DNA from 3 places in the Ligilactobacillus equi DSM 15833 genome. Region 1 is predicted to be linked to each of the others. Evidence: predicted binding sites of a transcription regulator. Region 1 holds the regulator's gene; each other region holds the start of a gene.
The links. The regulator Rex, encoded in region 1, represses fermentation and respiration genes when NADH is low (regulators of the CRP and FNR family bind a similar motif). The targets are predictions, from matches to a motif close to TTGTGAANTANTTCACAA.
Positions count from the first base shown of each region.

Region 2: a site for Rex is predicted at 1,095-1,112, ahead of pdhA (pyruvate dehydrogenase (acetyl-transferring) E1 component subunit alpha). Genes of this name have one in related genera too.
Region 3: a site for Rex is predicted at 1,436-1,453, ahead of adhE (bifunctional acetaldehyde-CoA/alcohol dehydrogenase). Genes of this name have one in related genera too.

Region 1 is NZ_AZFH01000003.1:16,213-18,485, forward strand. It holds gene FC36_RS00985 (ABC-F family ATP-binding cassette domain-containing protein) at 1-631, opposite strand, end outside; gene FC36_RS00990 (redox-sensing transcriptional repressor Rex) at 827-1,468, shown strand; gene FC36_RS00995 (CPBP family intramembrane glutamic endopeptidase) at 1,501-2,133, opposite strand.
Region 2 is NZ_AZFH01000022.1:20,337-22,609, forward strand. It holds gene FC36_RS03305 (DHA2 family efflux MFS transporter permease subunit) at 1-688, shown strand, start outside; gene FC36_RS03310 (hypothetical protein) at 758-997, opposite strand; gene pdhA (pyruvate dehydrogenase (acetyl-transferring) E1 component subunit alpha) at 1,301-2,273, shown strand, end outside.
Region 3 is NZ_AZFH01000067.1:23,665-25,937, forward strand. It holds gene adhE (bifunctional acetaldehyde-CoA/alcohol dehydrogenase) at 1-1,215, opposite strand, end outside; gene FC36_RS05785 (BglG family transcription antiterminator) at 1,529-2,273, shown strand, end outside.

The sequences.
Region 1 (2,273 bases):
TTTGGAGGTAACTTTCTAACCAGGTCAAAGTATCAATATCTAAGTGATTGGTTGGTTCGTCCAAAATTAATAAGTCACGCTTTTCTAACAATAACTTAGCCAAGGCGAGGCGGGTTCTTTGCCCTCCGGAAAGGGAAGATATCAAGCGGTCATGGTCGGCTTCTTCAAAGTGGAAACCGTGGAGAACAGACTTAATTTCATTGACATAACCATAACCGTTTTGTTCCTTAAAATCGTGTTGTAATTGGTCATATTGCTTTAAAATCCGCGCGTATTCAGGGCTTTGATGGTCAGCATCAGGATTGGCCATGGCGCTTTCTAATTGGTGGATTTGTTTTTCCATGTCTTGAAGATAGTCAAACACAGCTAACATTTCATCCATAATCGTCCGGTCAGAGGAAATGTCGGCATTTTGCGCTAGGTAACCGATGGTTAAATCTTTTTTTCTGGCGATGTTGCCGGCACTAGGCTCACTTTCACCGATAATCATTTTAATTAGCGTTGATTTTCCGGCGCCGTTTCTTCCGACTAAGGCAATCCGGGAATTATCTTGAATTTCGAGATTAATATTTTCAAACAAGACGTCTGCGCCAAAATGGCGAGCAACTTGTTGCGCTTGCAGTAAAATCATTTTTATATTCCTACACTTTTTGTAAATTTAGTCCTCTTAATTTTAGCATAAACGAGGGATTTTTTAAAAAGTTAAGTTTGTGAAAAATATAGTATTTTGTTCTTATATTGTCCAAAACATTAGATGATTATGCTTTATTTTCAGGACTCAGATGTGGTAGAATAGAAATAAAAACTATGTGAAAGGAAGAATGAAATGGCTACTGAAAATATTCCTAATGCGACAGCCAAGCGGTTACCAATTTACTATCGATACCTCAATATCTTAGCTGATTCCGGTAAGACCCGGATTTCCTCAACTGAATTGGCTGAAGCAGTAAAAGTCGACTCGGCGACAATTCGCCGTGATTTTTCTTACTTTGGTGCTTTAGGTAAGCGTGGTTATGGTTATGATATTGCTTCTTTGGTTGAATTTTTCAAAAAGGTTTTAAACCAAGACCGGCTAACTAATGTAGCTTTGATTGGGGTCGGTAACTTGGGACATGCGCTTTTGAACTTCAACTTCCATGGTGGAAGCAATGTTCGTATTAGTGCAGCTTTCGATATTAATGAAGAGATTGCTGGTACGATTCAAAGTGGGGTACCTATTTATCCGATGTCAGATATGAAAGAGCAACTTAATGCACAGCAGATTGAGATTGCAATTTTGACGGTGCCTGCACCAGTTGCTCAGAAAGTGACTGATGAATTGACGGAAACCGGGATTAAAGGGATTTTGAACTTTACACCCTTACGGATCAATGTGCCGGAACATATGCGGGTACAAAATGTTGATTTAACGAATGAATTACAAACTTTAATTTACTTCTTAGACCGTTTTGGGACTGAGGATGAATAAAAAAGACCAAGAATGAGCCTTCTTGGTCTTTTTTAGTAGTATGCCATAATTAAAATAGCAGCATTCATTAGAATATGACTTAACATGGAGCTAGTGAGTCGGTGAGTTTTGGCATAAACCCCACATAAAAGTAAGCCCATCCCGGCATAAGTTAGGTAGTGTCCGTCGCCATGAGCTAAGGCAAAGAGCAAGCTCGAAAGCAGGGCTGCCCCGAGAGGAGAAATATGTTGACTGAGATTACCAAAGATTACTTTGCGAAAGACAAATTCTTCCAAAATAGGGAGCGCTAAAACAACAGTTAGCGTAAAGTAAGGATATTTGCCGATTATAGTTAACAAGAGGCTGGTATTGGCGGAAGTAAGCTTTTGTCCTAAAAGGAGGTATTCGAGGTTTAAACCCAAAATTTGAACTAAGAATAAGCCTAGAGCTCCACCCAAACTCCAGAGTAAACTTTGAGGACCACTGATATGGGCTTGGTCATAGGGATTATGAAAAGTAAATTTTTTTTGAATCCCAAACATGGCTGCGCAAGCCAGTAAAGCAAGTAAAGTACCCCAAAGGTAAGGTTGTGCCTTTAAGGGCAAAAGATTAAGGCAAAGAGTATTGAGTATTTGGAAGAGGCAATAGGTTATTAAAATGGCGAAACTATTTCGTGAATTAGTCATAAATGGATTCTCTTTCTATTGTTTTCTAGGGCTTAGTATAGCACATTTTAGCACTCGATGAAATAAAGTGCTAAATAAGGCTTGCATTTTTTAAGGAAAGCGTTTATAGTAATACTTGTAATCATTAGCACTCAAGTGCA
Region 2 (2,273 bases), on a different contig from region 1:
ATTCTACGTTCACCGTCAATTACACCTGGAACATCCAATTTTGAACCTGAAAGTTTTTGCTAACCCTTCCTTTAGAATCGGTGCTTTAATTGTGATGGTTGACTTTGGGGTTATCTTGTCAGCTATGTACCTTTTCCCTCAATACATTCAAAATGGGATGGGTTTGCCTGTTGCTATGACTGGGATTATCATGTTACCTGGTGGGGTGGTTAATGCTATTGTCTCTGCCATTTCCGGACGGATGTATGATAACTTTGGGGCCCAAATTCCAGCGAGGGTTGGTTTTGTGATTGCCATTATTGGGGCCGTGATGCTAATTATGGTGCAGCCAGATTCTTCCATTGCTTATGTAATTGCAGCTCATATTATCTTGATGATTGGTTGTCCTTTAGCGATGTCACCATCTCAGACACACGCCTTGAATGCCTTGCGGGGGCCTCAAAGCGCTGATGGGAGTACAATTATGAATACTTTACAACAAATTGTCGGGGCGATTGCAACGGCCTTAGCAACTAGTTGTTTAGTTTTGGGTCAGAGTGCCTATGATGGAGGCAACAAACAAGCTGCCTTTACAAATGGGGTGCACTATGGTTTTTACTTTACTTTGGTTCTAACAATTATCGGTTTGATTTTAGCTTTGATGTTAAAACGAAATAAGCCAAGTTCAGATGTAAACTTCGATAAATAAAGACTACAAGTTAATCAATAAGACACTAAAGACACGTTTTCTTCAAATTTAGGAAAACGTGTCTTTTGATTAATTTTGTTCTTTGTGCTCGTCTGTTTGGGTTTGATATTTTTTCTTGAGGAAAATTACTAAAACGGTGATGGAGGCAAAGATTCCGGTAAAAAAGATTAAATCAAGTAGAACAAAGATAATTAGGAAAGCAGTGGCAAGTTTGGTCATTAAAACCCAAAAAGTAAACGCTAAGCTCAAAGATCCACCAATCCAGGAAATAATAGCAGCTATGATTAGAATTTTAACCAATTTGTTCATTGGCAAGAACCTCGTTTTTATTTTCGATTATACCATAATCAAGATTAATTATTTCTTATGAAAATATAGATTTCGATAATATTTGTAAGCGTTTTACATGTGATTGTAATCACATAAGATGAAAAATTATTTTTTTTTATTAACAAAAAACATTGATATAGCGGAATAACTTGAAATTATAAAAGTAAAAAAATCACAATGTTTACAAAGGTTTTCCATGATAGTAAAATACTCATGTAAGCGGTATTATATACTATTAGGTTATTCGTATATAGTTATAGAACTACCAAAGGATTAAGGAGGATTTCCAATATGTCAAAAGGTATCGATTTAAATAAATATTTTGACACACCAAAGCACGATGTTGTGCAAGTGTTAGATGAAAAAGGTAAAGTGGTTAACAAAGATCTCATGCCTGACTTAAGTGATGACCAATTAGTTGAACTTTTCAAAGAAATGTTATGGTCACGAATTTTAAATGATCGTTCAACTAAGCTTAACCGTCAAGGACGTTTGGGTTTCTTTGCACCCACAGCTGGGGAAGAAGCAAGCCAAATCGGTTCCCACTTTGCGATGGAAAAGGAAGATTTCTTATTACCTGCCTACCGTGATGTGCCACAATTAGTTCAACACGGTTTACCATTGGCGAAAGCTTTCCAATGGTCACGGGGGCACATTGATGGTAACAAGTATCCAGAAACTTTGAAAGCTTTACCACCCCAAATTATCATCGGGGCTCAATACGTCCAAACTGCTGGGGTGGCTTTAGGGCTCAAGAAGAATGGCGCTAAGAATGTGGCCTTCACTTACACCGGTGATGGTGGTACTTCTCAAGGGGACTTCTACGAAGGAATGAACTTTGCCGGGGCCTTTAAAGCGCCAGCGGTCTTCTATTCACAAAACAATGGTTACGCTATTTCTGTACCACGTCACGTCCAAACTGCAGCCCCTACCTTGGCGCAAAAAGCTGTGGCAGTCGGAATTCCAGGAGTTCAAGTTGATGGGATGGACGCGTTAGCTGTGTACGCTGTTTCGAAAGCCGCGCGTGATTTTGCTGTTGCGGGCAACGGGCCGGTCTTTATCGAAACTTTAACATATCGTTTCGGACCACACACTCTTTCAGGAGACGATCCAAAACGTTACCGGACAGCGGAAGAAGAAGAAGAATGGCATGCAAAGGATCCGTTGACACGGATGCGTCTCTTCTTAACTGATAAGGGTCTTTGGTCAGAAGAACAAGAAAGTGCCTGGGAAGAAGAAGTTAACGCTCAAATTG
Region 3 (2,273 bases), on a different contig from region 1:
CCGCGCCGCTTTAACTTTATCACCAAATTCACTGATAAATGGATCAACTTGAGAACCAATTTGAATAGCAGCATTGTGACCGGCACCTTGGTAAGCTAGCAAGGCAGACACAATCTTAATTCCATCTTGACGATCCTTTGCTTTATAAACTGACAAGAGCGGAGACAACTTTTCAGAAGATAACTTTTCACCAATATTTTTAGGGTCTAATTCAAATAATAAAACATCTTTCCCGGCTGGTAATTCGACACCAGCATGTTGGCAAATCCAACTAGCAGACATCCCGGCTACCGGGCCATTAACGCCATGCTTATCATTGAAGACAAAATCAGCTAATTTTTGGTAATCAGCTTTTGGTACTAAGTAAGCACCTTTCGCTTGCATTTTAGCTAACCATTCATCGTAGATTGGCGCTTCAACCACTGCAGAGTTTTCAGTTGCACAAATCATCCCATTGTCAAAACGCTTGGATAATAAGAGGTCTTCAACCGCACGGTCAAGGTAAGCGGTGTGATCCACATAGACGGCCCCATTACCGGCTCCAACCCCCATAGATGGATTCCCAGACTTCAAGGCCGCATTTACCATGCCAGGACCACCAGTCGCTAAAATTGCAGCAATCTTAGGATTTTGAATCAAGGCGCTAGTATTTTCAAGCGATGGCTTATCAATCCATTGAATAATATTTTCTGGTGCCCCGGCCTTAATTGCTGCATCATATAAAATTTGTGCAGCATGCGCAGAACACTTAGTAGCCTTAGGGTGGAAGGAGAAGACAATCGCATTACGAGCCTTTAAGGCTACCAAAATTTTAAACATCGTGGTTGAAGTTGGGTTCGTTGTTGGCACAATCCCTGCCAAAACCCCTAAAGGTGCCGCAATTTTTACTTGGCCATTAACTTTATCCTCACCAATAATTCCCACAGTCTTTTGGTCTTTAATTAGGTTGTAGATATTTTCAGTCGCAAAACGGTTCTTAGTATCTTTATCTTCCACAACTCCACGGCCTGTTTCATCAACGGCTTCGTGAGCTAATTCCAAAGCTGCTTCCGAACCAGCTAGGGCCATAGCTGCAACAATTTTATCAACTTGTTCTTGTGAAAAAGTTGCAAAAGTTTCTTCAGCCACCAATGCTTTATCAACCAATTGACCTGTGTAGGCTTGTGCTTGTTCTTGTGCTGTTAATTCAGTGTTCTTGCTTTCTTCTTTAACCATCAGGGTTTCCTCCTAAAATTATTACCAAACAGAGATTTACTTTCTTGAAACTCACTTGTGATTTTCTTCACTTATGATAATAAGCCCCTTTTTCAAAAAAATCAACCTCTTTTTGTGAAAAAAGTTCAATGAAATTTAAGAAGATTTATATATGTGAATGTTATTCAGTTCAAAAGTACCCTTCCCAGAATGATGTTTCCGTTTACAAAAAATATTATTTTTGTGATTTTATTCACCAAATTTTTCCGTCATTTTCTGTTATTTAATCGCTTTCTTGGTATAATATTAGTGAATAAGAAAGGAGCTTTTAGCTATGGTTTTGTTAACCCAAAGACAACAAGAAATTTTACACGCTATTATGACAGCTACCAACGGTATTGGCTCACATGATTTAGAAAAGTTAACCGATATCAGTCGACGGACCCTTTATCGTGAATTGGCGGATTTAAAATTTTTCTTACAAAACCAAGGCCTTAGCCTGGAAAATAAACACCGCCACTATCAAATTACTGGTGACCCAACTTCCTTGACTAAATTACAAGCTCAATTACAATCCACTACCAAGCCAACCATCACTAGCAGTCAACGGCATAATGCTATCGGAGCAATTTTACTACAAAGGGACGAACCGTTAAAAATTGCCAGTATCGCCCTCGAACTGCAAATTAGCGAAGGTTCCGTGCAACGTACTTTAGATGAGGTTGAAAAGCAATTAGCTAATTATGAATTAACCTTAATTCGTAAAAAAGGGTACGGTATTCAAGTTCAAGGCGATGAAAGCCAAAAGCGACTTTTGCTTTGCGGAATCTTGCTTTCGGAAATCAATGAATACACGTTTATGAAGTATCTAGATTCTAACCAAACAACTAGTGATAACTTCTTTTTAAGTTTATTAGATAAAAATTTACTTCTCCTCTGCCGACACGCACTAAAACCTATCCTTGATTCCGTAGCCCTTAATTCAGACCAACAAATGATTCAACTCATCATTTTATTTAGTTTAGCCATTTCTTGCGGGGGGCGCGGTCATCATCTCAAGGCACAACCTGCCGATAACC